Regions from separate parts of the Cryobacterium sp. TMT2-14 genome, predicted to be linked through region 1. Evidence: riboswitches for the same ligand, from Rfam matches in the RefSeq annotation. Region 1 holds a riboswitch; the other holds the start of a gene.
The links. A riboswitch is a leader RNA that binds a small molecule or an ion and turns the genes downstream of it on or off. The one in region 1 is predicted to bind thiamine pyrophosphate.

Region 1 (5,672 bases):
GGCAATGATCATAAATCCCCCAGTCGATGCGTCTAGGCCCTGAAAACAAACTAGCACGCCCGTACTAATATCAATTTATGGCGAGAACGATCGACCGGGACGCACGCAAGGTACAGCTCGCTCAAGCGGTGTGGCAGATCATCCTCGACCAAGGAATCAGCGCGGTATCGGTGCGCACCGTTGCCGAGCAGGCTGGCGTGGTGGTCGGCTCCCTGCGTCATGTTTTCCCCACCCGCGCTGAACTCCTGCAGTTCTCCGCCGAGCTCATGGTGCAGCGCGCCACCGACCGCGTTCTCGCTATTCGTGAAGGCTCGAACCCAGCGGAGTACGCGCTGGAGGTCCTGAAAAACTTCTTGCCTCTTACCGCTGATAGTCGCGCGGAACTCGAGGTCAATATCGCGCTGATTGCGGAAAGCCCTGCGTTGCCGCAACTTGTTTCCATCAGAAATCGCGCTTACGAAGAACTGGGGAACGGCTGCCTCCGACTGGCCGAAAAGTTGGCCTGCAGGCCCAGCGGCCCTGAACTGGTAGAACGAGCGCGCCATTTGCACGCCGTTCTCGATGGCCTTGCCATTCACCTACTCATGGAACCACCCGGAAACGACAGCACCTGGGCAACCGTCATCCTCGAGAAAGAGCTTGCACGCATCATCAGAAACCGCTGACCAGCACCTAATGCGGAGTCACCTGCGATCGGTGCATGCGGCCGGGCAATCCACGGATCCGTGCGGAGTTCCGCAAGAGGACCGTCTTACGGGCAAGAGCTTATGGTCTCGGCGTGGCTGACTCTCACGTCAGTGCGGCGATCGCAATTGGTCAGGGTCAGTGAGTGCCGTCTCGGGCGTGCAGCCTAATTCACCTGGCTGCAGCGTCACCGGGGGTGGGTAGACGTCGTCGACCGTCCCGTTCTCGCTCTTGATCAGGACGCAATCTTCGGCGGAACCGAACGCGACGCCGACCCGATCTCCGGCGCTGCTCACCTGGACGACGACCCGCGGCGGAGCGACGACCTCGAACTCGCCGGTCGGAGTGGTGAGTTGCGCGGAAATCGCGCCGATGATCGCGTCTACCGTCGCCGGCGAACCAGTCTGCACTCGCGCGAGAAGCACCGCCGATGCCACCTCGCGCGCGGTGTCCGACACGACAGGGACGATGCTGTCGTCGACGCGAGGCGTCACGATGGCGGCATCCGGTGGGCACCCGATCGGGTCGATGCCGTCAGACGATTCCCATGTGCCGACCTTGCCGTAGTAGTCGAACTCGATTCGGAAGCAAAAGGGGCCAGGTGCGCCCGTGGACGCGTTCTTGAGCCCTGGCACGAAAACCCGGAAGTCGAGGCTGCCGAACGGTTCGCTTAGGTCGGTCGACTGCCGGGTGTCGACGCCGACCAGCTCGATGTCCGCGCTGTCGCTAATGGCTTGAGCGACTGCAGCGCGCGCCCAGCCGTCGATGTCGTCGGGTCTCTCCCCGCCGATATCGCGCGCGAGGTCGGCCGCCCGCACTTGCGCGACGACCTCCGGGGTGGCGTCGTCCGTGGAGGCTGACCCGGTCGTCAACGATGTCGGCTGTGAGCATCCGGTTAGGGTTAGCGCGCTGACCGCCATGAGGCCAACGAGGCGGGGAGTTGCCGTCATGAGAAAGGATGGCCTCAAGCCGGGCAATCGTGGTCGCGTGCGGTGCCCATACGACGACGCGCCTAGGTCGCGAAGAACCATGAGGGTGACTCCAATTTGCGACGCCATAACGTGGAGCCTATTCCTCGACACACCTGAAACCGCGTCGTGGCTGTATGTCTGGCAGCTAGAGTAGGCCGCTGCAGGCCGACGTTGCGCTGATGGAGACGCCCTCGCTGGTGCCGCGGATGCGTAGTTGCAGACTATCGCCTGTGTAAATGTCGGTGCCTAATGCTCGATCGCTTCGGACGAAACCTTGTGCCTCCCATGCTTTCGCGATCTCGGTGAATATTTCTTCCTGGCTGAGGCTCTGCCCACTGACGGGAAGAAGCACCGAACCCGTCACCTTCATCGGATGCTGCCAGATTGCCCTGGCAGCCGAGTGACTGTCCCACATGTTCAACGTGAACGTCACCACAGCGGATGCACTTAGCTGTTTCTCTCTTGCGATCTCCGCGCGTCGAAACCTATGGGATACAAGACACTGACACCTGCTCCGGAGCGACGCGGGCATATAGCTAAATGCGCCAAATAGCGATCACAGAACGCCGCCACAGCGCGCTAAAGTCACAAACAAGATCGCCCGAGGCAACGTCGAGCGGGCGCGGATCAACGCAGCGACGTCACCACACACGCCGCCAATACCCGGCAAGGTCGTCGCCGAACTCATGTATGGCTTCTGGACCTACCTCTTCGTGGACGCTCACGAGAAAACCATCTGGGTTCCTCATCTCCACAAAGTCTTCCCACCAGGTACCGACAGAAACCCGCTTAATGACGCATTGGCCGCGCTGCGAGATCTCCGAAACAGAGTGGCTCACCACGAGAACATCCTCAACGGTTCTGAGAGCGAACGGCGCCGAATTGTTTACGTCATCCGGTTGCTCTCTGCTGACGCGCTTGCTCACTTCAAAGCCAACAGCGAGGTAGCCACGATCCTGGCTGGCCGACCGTAGGGAAGCTTCTGAGACCAGGGTGCGGCGTCCTGACTCGTCCCCGGGCAGCATCAGTCATCTAATTCTCGGTGTCTCGCAACTAACGATAAATCCGCCGCCCATGGAATACGAGACGCTCGGCCAGCTCTTGGTGCGCTCGCGCAATGGCCTCGTTCCGTCGGCCAGTTGCCAAGATATTGGCCGCGTCCAACCATGAATTAGAACGAAGGCGCTGCGATACGCTGGTTCATAAGCCAAGTGACACGGGGTGCTCCACCTGGAGCTGAGATAACACCCGTTGAACCTGATCTAGTTAGTACTAGCGAAGGGATGTCGCGCAAATGCGCACGCCAGAAGAACTTATTTCATTCACCTGTTCAGCGCTTGACGAGGTGCGGTCCCGCCCGCCCCTCGTGCAGTGCCTCACCAATAGCGTCGTGGTGAACTTCACCGCTAACGTGCTGCTGTCGCTCGGTGCGGCGCCCGCGATGGTCGACATTCCGGGCGAGGCGGGCGCGTTCGCGCGGATCGCATCTGGGCTGCTCGTCAATCTCGGCACGCCCACCGCCGAACAACGCGACGCGATGGTCGAGGCCGTCACAGCCGCGAACGATGCTGGAACACCGTGGGTGCTCGACCCCGTTGCCGTCGGTTTCCTGCCGGTGCGCACGCCGCTGGCCTTCGCCCTTCGCGACCTGGGACCCACGGTGGTGCGCGGAAACGCGTCCGAGATAATCGCGTTGGCGGGCGCCGGATCCGGCGGCCGCGGGGTGGATTCATCCGACGAGGTGGATGCCGCCCTGGCCGCGGCGCACGCGCTGGCCGGGATGACCGGTGGGGTGATCGCCGTCTCCGGGCCGGTCGACATCATCACGGATGGCCGTGAGTTGGTGCACATCGACAACGGGCATCCGCTGCTCACCCGCGTCACCGGCGGGGGCTGCGCCCTCGGCGCGGTCATGGCCGCGTTCGCCGCGGTCGACGCCGACAGGTTCTTCACCACGGTGGCCGCGGCCACGGTGTACACCGTCGCGGCCGAGCTCGCGGCAGAGTCCGCCGCCGGTCCGGGCAGCTTCGCTGTCGCCTTTGTGGACGCCCTAGCCACCGTCAACGCGCAGGACATCGCACGCCGGGCGGTGCTCCGATGATCCTCGACCTGTCGCTGTACCTGGTGACAGACTCGGGGCAGGCCGCGGCGGCCGGGCGCAGCATCGTGGACGTGGTGCGGCACGCCGTTGCCGGAGGCGTGAGCGCCGTGCAGGTGCGTGAGAAGGAGACCGCCGGGCGGGAGTTCCTCGACACCGTGCTGCGCATCGCGGATGTGCTGCCCGACACCGTGGCGCTGATCGTGAACGACAGGGTCGACGTGTTCCTGGCCGCCCGTGCCGCCGGGCACCGGCTGATCGGGGTGCACGTCGGGCAATCCGACCTGCCCGTCGGCGCGGTGCGCGACCTCATCGGGGGTGACGCGGTGATCGGGCTCAGCGCATCGACGGATGCCCAGCTGCGCCGCGCGGCCGAGGATCCTGCCCTGATCGACTACGTCGGCATTGGCGCACTGCACGCCACACGCACCAAGAGTGACGCGCCCCCTGCCCTGGGGCTGGCCGAGTTCGCACGCCTGGTCGGGGTCAGCACGCTGCCGAGCGTGGCCATCGGCGGGGTCGGCCTGCGCGACCTGGCCGCCCTCCGTGAGTGCGGAGCGGCGGGCGTCGCCGTGGTGTCGGCGATTTGTGCGGCACCGCATCCGGAGCAGGCGGCCCGCGAGTTGCGAGCCGCGTGGGGCGTGACGGCATGACCGGCGCATCCCCCCGCATTGCCCGCGTGCTGAGCATTGCTGGTACCGACCCGACCGGCGGAGCGGGCATTCAGGCCGACCTCAAAAGCATTGCGGCGAACGGGGGCTACGGTATGGCTGTGGTGACCGCACTGGTCGCGCAGAACACCCACGGTGTGCGCTCGGTGCACGTGCCGCCGGTCTCCTTCCTGCGCGAGCAGCTGCACGCCGTGAGCGACGACGTCGACATCGATGCCGTCAAGATCGGGATGCTGGCCGACGTTCACGTCACCCGCACCGTGAGCGAGTGGCTCGGCCAAGTGAAGCCCAGGCTCGTGGTGCTCGACCCGGTGATGATCGCCACTAGCGGCGACCGCCTGCTCACCGAGGGTGCTGAGGAGGCTCTCCGCGATCTGCTGAGCGTCGTGCACCTGGTGACGCCCAACATCCCGGAGCTGGCCATCCTTGTCGGTGTTCCTGTGGCGACGAGCTGGTCGGCGGTGCTGCGCCAGGCGCAGCACGTCGCCGAGACGTACGGGGTCCTCGTGCTGGCCAAGGGCGGACACCTCGCCGGTGACCTCGTACCAGACGCCCTCGTCGGCGCCCACACCGTGCGGGAGTTTCCCGGGCTGCGGATCGACACCCCGAACACCCACGGAACCGGGTGTTCTTTCTCCTCCGCAGTTGCGACCCGGGTAGCGGCTCGGGCCGGCACGGCGGGGCCGAGCCTGGCAGATTGGGGGGACGCGGTAGCCGAGGCGAAACTATGGTTGAGCGAGAGCATCGCCCACTCTGGCGACCTGCAGGTCGGCTCTGGCCACGGACCGATCCAGCATTTTGCCGGCCTGTGGCAGCGCGGCGGCCTGCACACCAGCCCCAGCCCAGCCCAGGTCGCCGAGGAATGGTGGCACGACATCCGTGACATCCGTACCGACACCGACGAGCTGCCGTTCATCCGAGCGCTCGGGGACGGATCCCTGAACCGGGACGCCTTCATCTGGTACCTCGCCCAGGATGCCCTGTACCTGCGCGACTACGCCCGGATGCTGGCCGTCGCGAGCCGGCTCGCCCCGACCGCCACCGAGCAGGCGTTCTGGGCGGTCAGCGCGCACGGCGCGATCGTCGCCGAACTTGACCTGCACTCCAGCTGGATCGCCGAAAAGACCCAAGCCGGCGTGCAGCCCAGCGAGACGACAACGGCCTACCTCAACCACCTGTCGACCGCTGGCGCGAGCGGCGACTACGGCGTCCTCGCCGCGGCGCTGCTGCCGTGCTTCTGGATGTACC
Region 2 (5,672 bases), on a different contig from region 1:
CTCGGCCCGTCGATGAGAACGACGGGCGCCATCCCGGCGGCGGCAAGGTCGCGGAGCACGGGGGCCAGCAGCATCCGTCGGTCACCGACCGGATCGGGGGCGGCCGGTTCGAGGGCGGCCGTGGGCAGATCAGGTGAGGACAAAGTTCCAGCTTCCCGTCGCCACGGAGACGCTCACCGAGAGCAGGGCCACGGCCAGACCGATGCCGACCAGGGCCACCTCGCGCCCCCGGAAGCTGGAGGGGCGGGCCCAGGTGCGCCGCACCGAGGCGCCGAACCCGCGGGCCTCCATCGCCGTCGCGAGTTTGCTGCCGCGCCGGATCGACAGCACCAGCAGGGCGAAGGCCTGGCTGAGCAGCCGGCGCAGGACGCCGCGGTCCGCGATGCCGCGGGCCCGCCGGGCCAGTTCGAGGGCGCGCCAGTCCTCGAGGAACAGGCCGACCAGGCGCAGCCCGGCCAGACCGCCAAGCACGAAGCGGGCCGGCAGTTTCACGACTTGGCCGAGGCCGTCGGCCAGGTCGGTGGGGTCGACGGTCACGAAGAGCACGACCGACGGCAGTCCGATGGCGAGGATGCGCAGGGTCGTGGCGATGGCCAGCTCGAGTGATCCCTCGGTCACGTTCACCAGCCCGAAAGACCAATAGACCGCCCCGGCCGCCTGCCCGTAGAGCAGGGTGGTGACGCCGGCGGTGGGTGCGGCGATCCAGACCGGCAGGGTGCGCACCGCGAAGGCCTTCAGGGACAGCCCGGCCCAGAAGAAGAGCACGAACTCGCAGGCGAGGGCGACGACTGCGGAGACCCAGTCGATGGTGAGGATGAGCACGCCCGCCAGCAGCAGCGCGGCGGCCAGCTTCGCGACCGGGTTGATCCGGAAGATGGCCTGGGTTCCCCGGGCAGGCGTCAGCACGCTCACCGGGACACCGCCGCCCGCGGCGTGACGCTGCGGCCGGCCCGCCCGGTCAGATGGTACTCCCGGTCAGCCAGGGCGACCACGAAGTCGGTGTCGTGCGAGACGGCGACCACCGCGGTGCCCTCCCGCAGGAGTTCGTCGAGCAGGGCCACGATCTCCCGCCAGGTGCGCAGGTCCTGGCCGAAGGTGGGCTCGTCGAGCATGAGCAGTCGTGGCTGGGTGGCCAGCACGGTGCCCACCGACAGCCGACGTTTCTCTCCGCCGGAGAGGGTGAACGGGTTCGCCTCGGCCAGGTGGTCCAGGCGCAGGCGCTGCAGCACCTCGTCGACCCGGGCATTGATGTTCGCCTCCGGCCGTTTGAGGGCGCGCGGCCCTACGGCGAGTTCGGCCCGCACGGTGGCGGCCACGAACTGGTGCTCCGGGCTCTGGAACACGGTGCCGATGCGGGTGAGCAGCTGGCGGGACTTCCAGCGGATCGGTTCCTCGTCGGCCCCGCCGGCGAACTCCGGGCTCGCGAGAACCGCTCCCCCGGCCGGTTTCAGCAGGCCGGCGAGGGTGAGCATCAGGGTCGATTTGCCGGCGCCGTTCGGTCCGGTGACTGCCAGAGCGGTGCCGGCGTGCACCGTGAGGTCGATGTCCCGGGCGAGCACGCCGGCGCGCGTGCGCGCGACCGCGAGGCCGGGCGTGCGGAGCAGAGGGACCGAGCCGGGCGCCGACGCCGAGCTGGTCTCGCGCCGCGATGCAGTCAGGCCGTTGCCCCGCCCGGGCACCCAGACACCCGCGGCCGCGAGCCGTTCCCCCTGCCTGGTCAGCACGTCGTCGGGATGGCCGTCGGCCAGCACTCCCCCGGCCGCGTCGAGCACGATCACCCGGTTCACAAGGTTCTGCCAGACGGCGACCCGATGTTCGATCACGATGAACGTCGCCGCGGAGTTCTCGAGCACGCGGGCAACGGAATCGCGCACATCCAGCACGCTTCCAGGGTCGAGATTCGCTGTGGGTTCGTCGAGCAGCAGCAGCCCCGGCCGCATCGCCAGCACCCCAGCGAGGGCGAGGCGCTGCTTCTGTCCACCCGACAGCGACGACGTCGGATGGCTGAGCGGCAGGTTCAGGCCGACCATGTCCAGGGCGTCGCTCACCCGGCGCCAGATCTCTTCGCGGGGCACCCCCAGGTTCTCGCAGCCGAAGGCGACGTCGTCGCCCACCCGCGCCAGGATCACCTGGGAGTCAGGGTCCTGCAGCAGCAGCCCGGCCTGGCCGCGCGCTGCGGTCGGCTCGGCGCCGTTTACAAGCAGCTGACCGCGCTGCTCGCCCTCCTCGTCGCCGCCGAGAACCCCGGCGAGGGCGTGCAGCAGAGTGGATTTGCCGGCCCCGGAGGCGCCGAGCAGCAGCACGCGCTCGCCCGGCTCGATTCTCAGGTCGAGGCCGTTGACGGCCCAGCCCCGCCGCCCGGCATGCCGCCATCCCCAGCCGCGGGCCACGACGGACGCTCCCGAGACGGATGCCGCTGCTGCCGGTGTCATCGCCGTCCCCCTAGACCTGGGTGCGGTTCGATCGCCCGGCGGCGAACCGCGACAGTGCCCCGGTGCGGGCGAGGCCACGCATGGCCAGCCAGGACAGCAGTCCGGCCACGACAATGCCGGAGACGATCGAGGAGGCGGTGTAGATGGTGATGAAGGGAACGGCCGATCCGGGGTACCAGAGCAACAGGTCGTTGACGGCGAGGGCAAGGCCGGCACCCGCGCCGGCGAGCAGGGCCACGACGAGGCGGTAGTTGGCGTAGAAGAACAGCGCGAAGACCAGCTCCGCGCCGAGACCCTGCACCAGGCCGGAGACCAGGATGGTGGCTCCCCAGGCGGTGCCGCCGACCAGAGTCGACACGACCGCCGCCAGCAGCTCGGTGTAGAGCGCGGCGCCGGGTTTGCGGATGATGAGGCCGCCGAGCACGCCGGCGAACAGCCATCCGCCGCCCAGGAGAGCCTGCAGGCCCGGCAGCAGCGGGGTGAGCAGGCCGCTGAGCGGGTTGTACGCCTGGTTCCAGACGACGAAGATGAGCCCGCTGGCCACGCCGATGACACTGGCGATGACGATGTCGACGACCCGCCACCGGAAGTTACGCGGCTGGCGGGACGTGGTGGAGGTGAGAAGAGTTGTTGTAGCGTGCACTGGTCGTGCCCTTTCCGTAGATGGTTCCAGGGCACGGGAACGAGAAAATTTGCCTCCCTGCGCTGGCATGATCCAGATCAGGTTCGACGGTCGAAGCTTCAGAAGCTTCCTCTCAGCCCGGTTGACCGGACTCCCGTGTTCGATTCAAGTATAGACCTCGGCCTAGACTCGCGGGATGGAGTCCTCGCCTCGCCCCCGCATCACTGTCGGGCGCGAATGACGTTCACCGTTCCCCTGATCCTCGCCGGGCTGTTGCTTCTGTTGCTGCGCCACTTCATTTTGCGGCGACGACGGATGCGACGCGGGCTACCCGTGCGCGGACCCTGGCACATCCCCCGCAGCTGGCGGGAAGGGCCGGGCTCCCGCCAGCGGCTGGGACGCTGGCGGTGTAACTGGCGCGGGCGGCGTTGACCGCCCGAACGCGGTACGCTCGACGTGGTGTGTCGGGAAGTCTGGTCGACAGCAATGTCCGTGTGCCACAAAATCCTGATTGACTGAGGCTCGTCCATGCCGAAACCACCACCTCTTCCTCCCACCCCGAAACTTAACGTCTTTCGCCGCAGCAGCTATCCCGAGTACCTGCACGTCTCGACGATCCTGCGCAAAGAGACCGTGGGCGGCGCTCTCCTGCTGGTGGCGACGGTTCTCGCGCTGACCCTGGCCAACACCGGGGCCTCCGATTTCTACTATGCGGTGCGGGACTTTCAGATCGGCTACGAGCCGTGGCACCTCAATCTGAGCCTCGGCGCGTGGGCCGCCGACGGACTCCTGGCGATCTTCTTCTTCATTGCCGGGCTCGAACTCAAGCGTGAGTTCGTCGCCGGCGATCTGCGCACCTTCAGCCGCGCGGTCGTCCCGGTCGCCGCGGCCGTCGGCGGCGTCATCGTTCCGGCTGTGATCTTCACCGCGATCGTGTTCAGCTCGGGGCCGGAAATGTTACGAGGCTGGGCCATCCCCACCGCCACCGACATCGCCTTCGCCGTGGCCGTGCTCGCCGTGATCGGCTCCAAACTGCCCAGCGCTCTGCGCATCTTCCTGCTGACCCTGGCCGTGGTCGACGACCTGCTCGCCATCGCCATCATCGCCTTCTTCTATTCCGGCGACCTCCAGCCTGTTCTGCTGCTGCTCGCCATCGTGCCGCTGAGCCTCTTCGCCTTTCTGGCGCATACGCACTCCTATCTGTTCGGCACCACCAGGTGGGCCGCGGGCGCCGTTCTGCTGCCGCTCGGCCTCGCCACCTGGGTTCTCGTGCACGGCTCCGGCATCCACGCCACGGTGGCCGGAGTGCTGCTCGGCTTCGCCGTGCCCGTGCTGCGCAGCCGACGTGGCGGCGGACCCGACGCCGGCCCGGGCCTGGCGCAGAACCTCGAGCACCGCATCCGCCCGCTCTCGGCCGGTTTCGCCGTGCCGGTGTTCGCATTCTTCTCCGCCGGGGTCACGATCGGCGGCGTGTCAGGCCTGACAACGGCCCTCACCGACCCGGTCGCGATCGGAATCGTCGTAGCCCTGGTGGTGGGCAAGCCGGTTGGCATCATGCTCGCCACCTGGCTGGTCACCAAGACCACCCGGGGCGCCCTTGACCCGGACCTGGCCTGGGTGGATGTGATCGGCGTCGCCATGCTCGCCGGTGTCGGCTTCACGGTGTCGCTGCTGATCAGCGAGCTGGCTTTCGGGCAGGGTAGTCCGCACGACGAACACGCCAAGGTGGCTATCCTGACCGGTTCGCTGCTGGCGGCACTACTCGCGACCGTGGTGCTGCGGAGCCGCAACCGGCACTACGGGCGCATCGCCGCCAAAGAGGCACTCGACGCCGACAACGACGGCGTCCCAGACGTGTTCGGGGCCGATCCGGCTCGCGACGAGCGGTTCGGCGGGCACTGACAGGGCCGGAGCGCACCCAGCCGCCCAACTCCCTCAGCCGGAGTGTCTGCTGGTCGTCACGGGCGGAACGCCGTGCCCGGCACCGAACCAATTCGACGGAGATTCATCGATCAACACCCGTTTTTGAGCCCAAACGCGCTGTTCAGGGCACAATCTCCGTCGAATTCGTTCAGGACGGATGTGCCGCAGGTCCGCGGACTCGAAAGACGCGGCGGTTAGAGCCTACGTTCATCCACCGCGTCGCTGTCCGCGGGAAAACGCGCGTCGGAATCGGGAACAAGCGCAACGGAGCCCGCGATCCGCGAACCCCCCTCAACCTCGGTTATGGAGACTCACTCATCGAGCTGGCCGGCGGGCACTGATAGCGCCGGAGCGCAGTCAGCAGCCCGACATCCTCAGTCGGAGTGGCTGGGCGACCGGGCGGCTGGGAGCCTGCGCTGCTAGCGTTTGAGCGCGCGGACTACGCGGGAGACCGCCTTGCCGGCCACCCAGAGGAACGGGATGCCGACCGCGAGCAACGAGATGACGTTGGGCTCGAAGCGCACCGTCGTGCCCGATTTGACGTAGGCGCCGATCGGCAGGGATGCCCCGCCGCCCCCGCCGCCGGACCCGCTGCCGGTGGCGGCGGAGTCACCCTCGCCACCGCCGAAGCCGTAGTAGACGAGAGCAACGGGAATCAGGGTGACGCCGTCCACCTGGACCGGATCACCGTAGGC

Region 2: another riboswitch for thiamine pyrophosphate. It lies ahead of E3O28_RS14645 (ECF transporter S component); the one in region 1 lies ahead of thiM (hydroxyethylthiazole kinase).

The regions. Positions count from the first base shown of each region.
Region 1 covers NZ_SOFV01000009.1:460,520-466,191, forward strand. Annotated here, with positions in the region: gene E3O28_RS04615 (hypothetical protein) at 1-12, opposite strand, end outside; gene E3O28_RS04620 (TetR/AcrR family transcriptional regulator) at 78-665, shown strand; gene E3O28_RS04625 (hypothetical protein) at 795-1,556, opposite strand; gene E3O28_RS04630 (hypothetical protein) at 1,801-2,091, opposite strand; gene E3O28_RS04635 (hypothetical protein) at 2,297-2,581, opposite strand; TPP riboswitch at 2,863-2,956, shown strand; gene thiM (hydroxyethylthiazole kinase) at 2,950-3,756, shown strand; gene thiE (thiamine phosphate synthase) at 3,753-4,406, shown strand; gene E3O28_RS04650 (bifunctional hydroxymethylpyrimidine kinase/phosphomethylpyrimidine kinase) at 4,403-5,672, shown strand, end outside.
Region 2 covers NZ_SOFV01000042.1:67,630-73,301, reverse strand. Annotated here, with positions in the region: gene E3O28_RS14660 (ATP-binding protein) at 1-143, opposite strand, end outside; gene E3O28_RS14655 (energy-coupling factor transporter transmembrane component T) at 130-912, opposite strand; gene E3O28_RS14650 (ABC transporter ATP-binding protein) at 909-2,432, opposite strand; gene E3O28_RS14645 (ECF transporter S component) at 2,443-3,075, opposite strand; TPP riboswitch at 3,113-3,222, opposite strand; gene nhaA (Na+/H+ antiporter NhaA) at 3,583-4,956, shown strand; gene E3O28_RS14635 (hypothetical protein) at 5,397-5,672, opposite strand, start outside.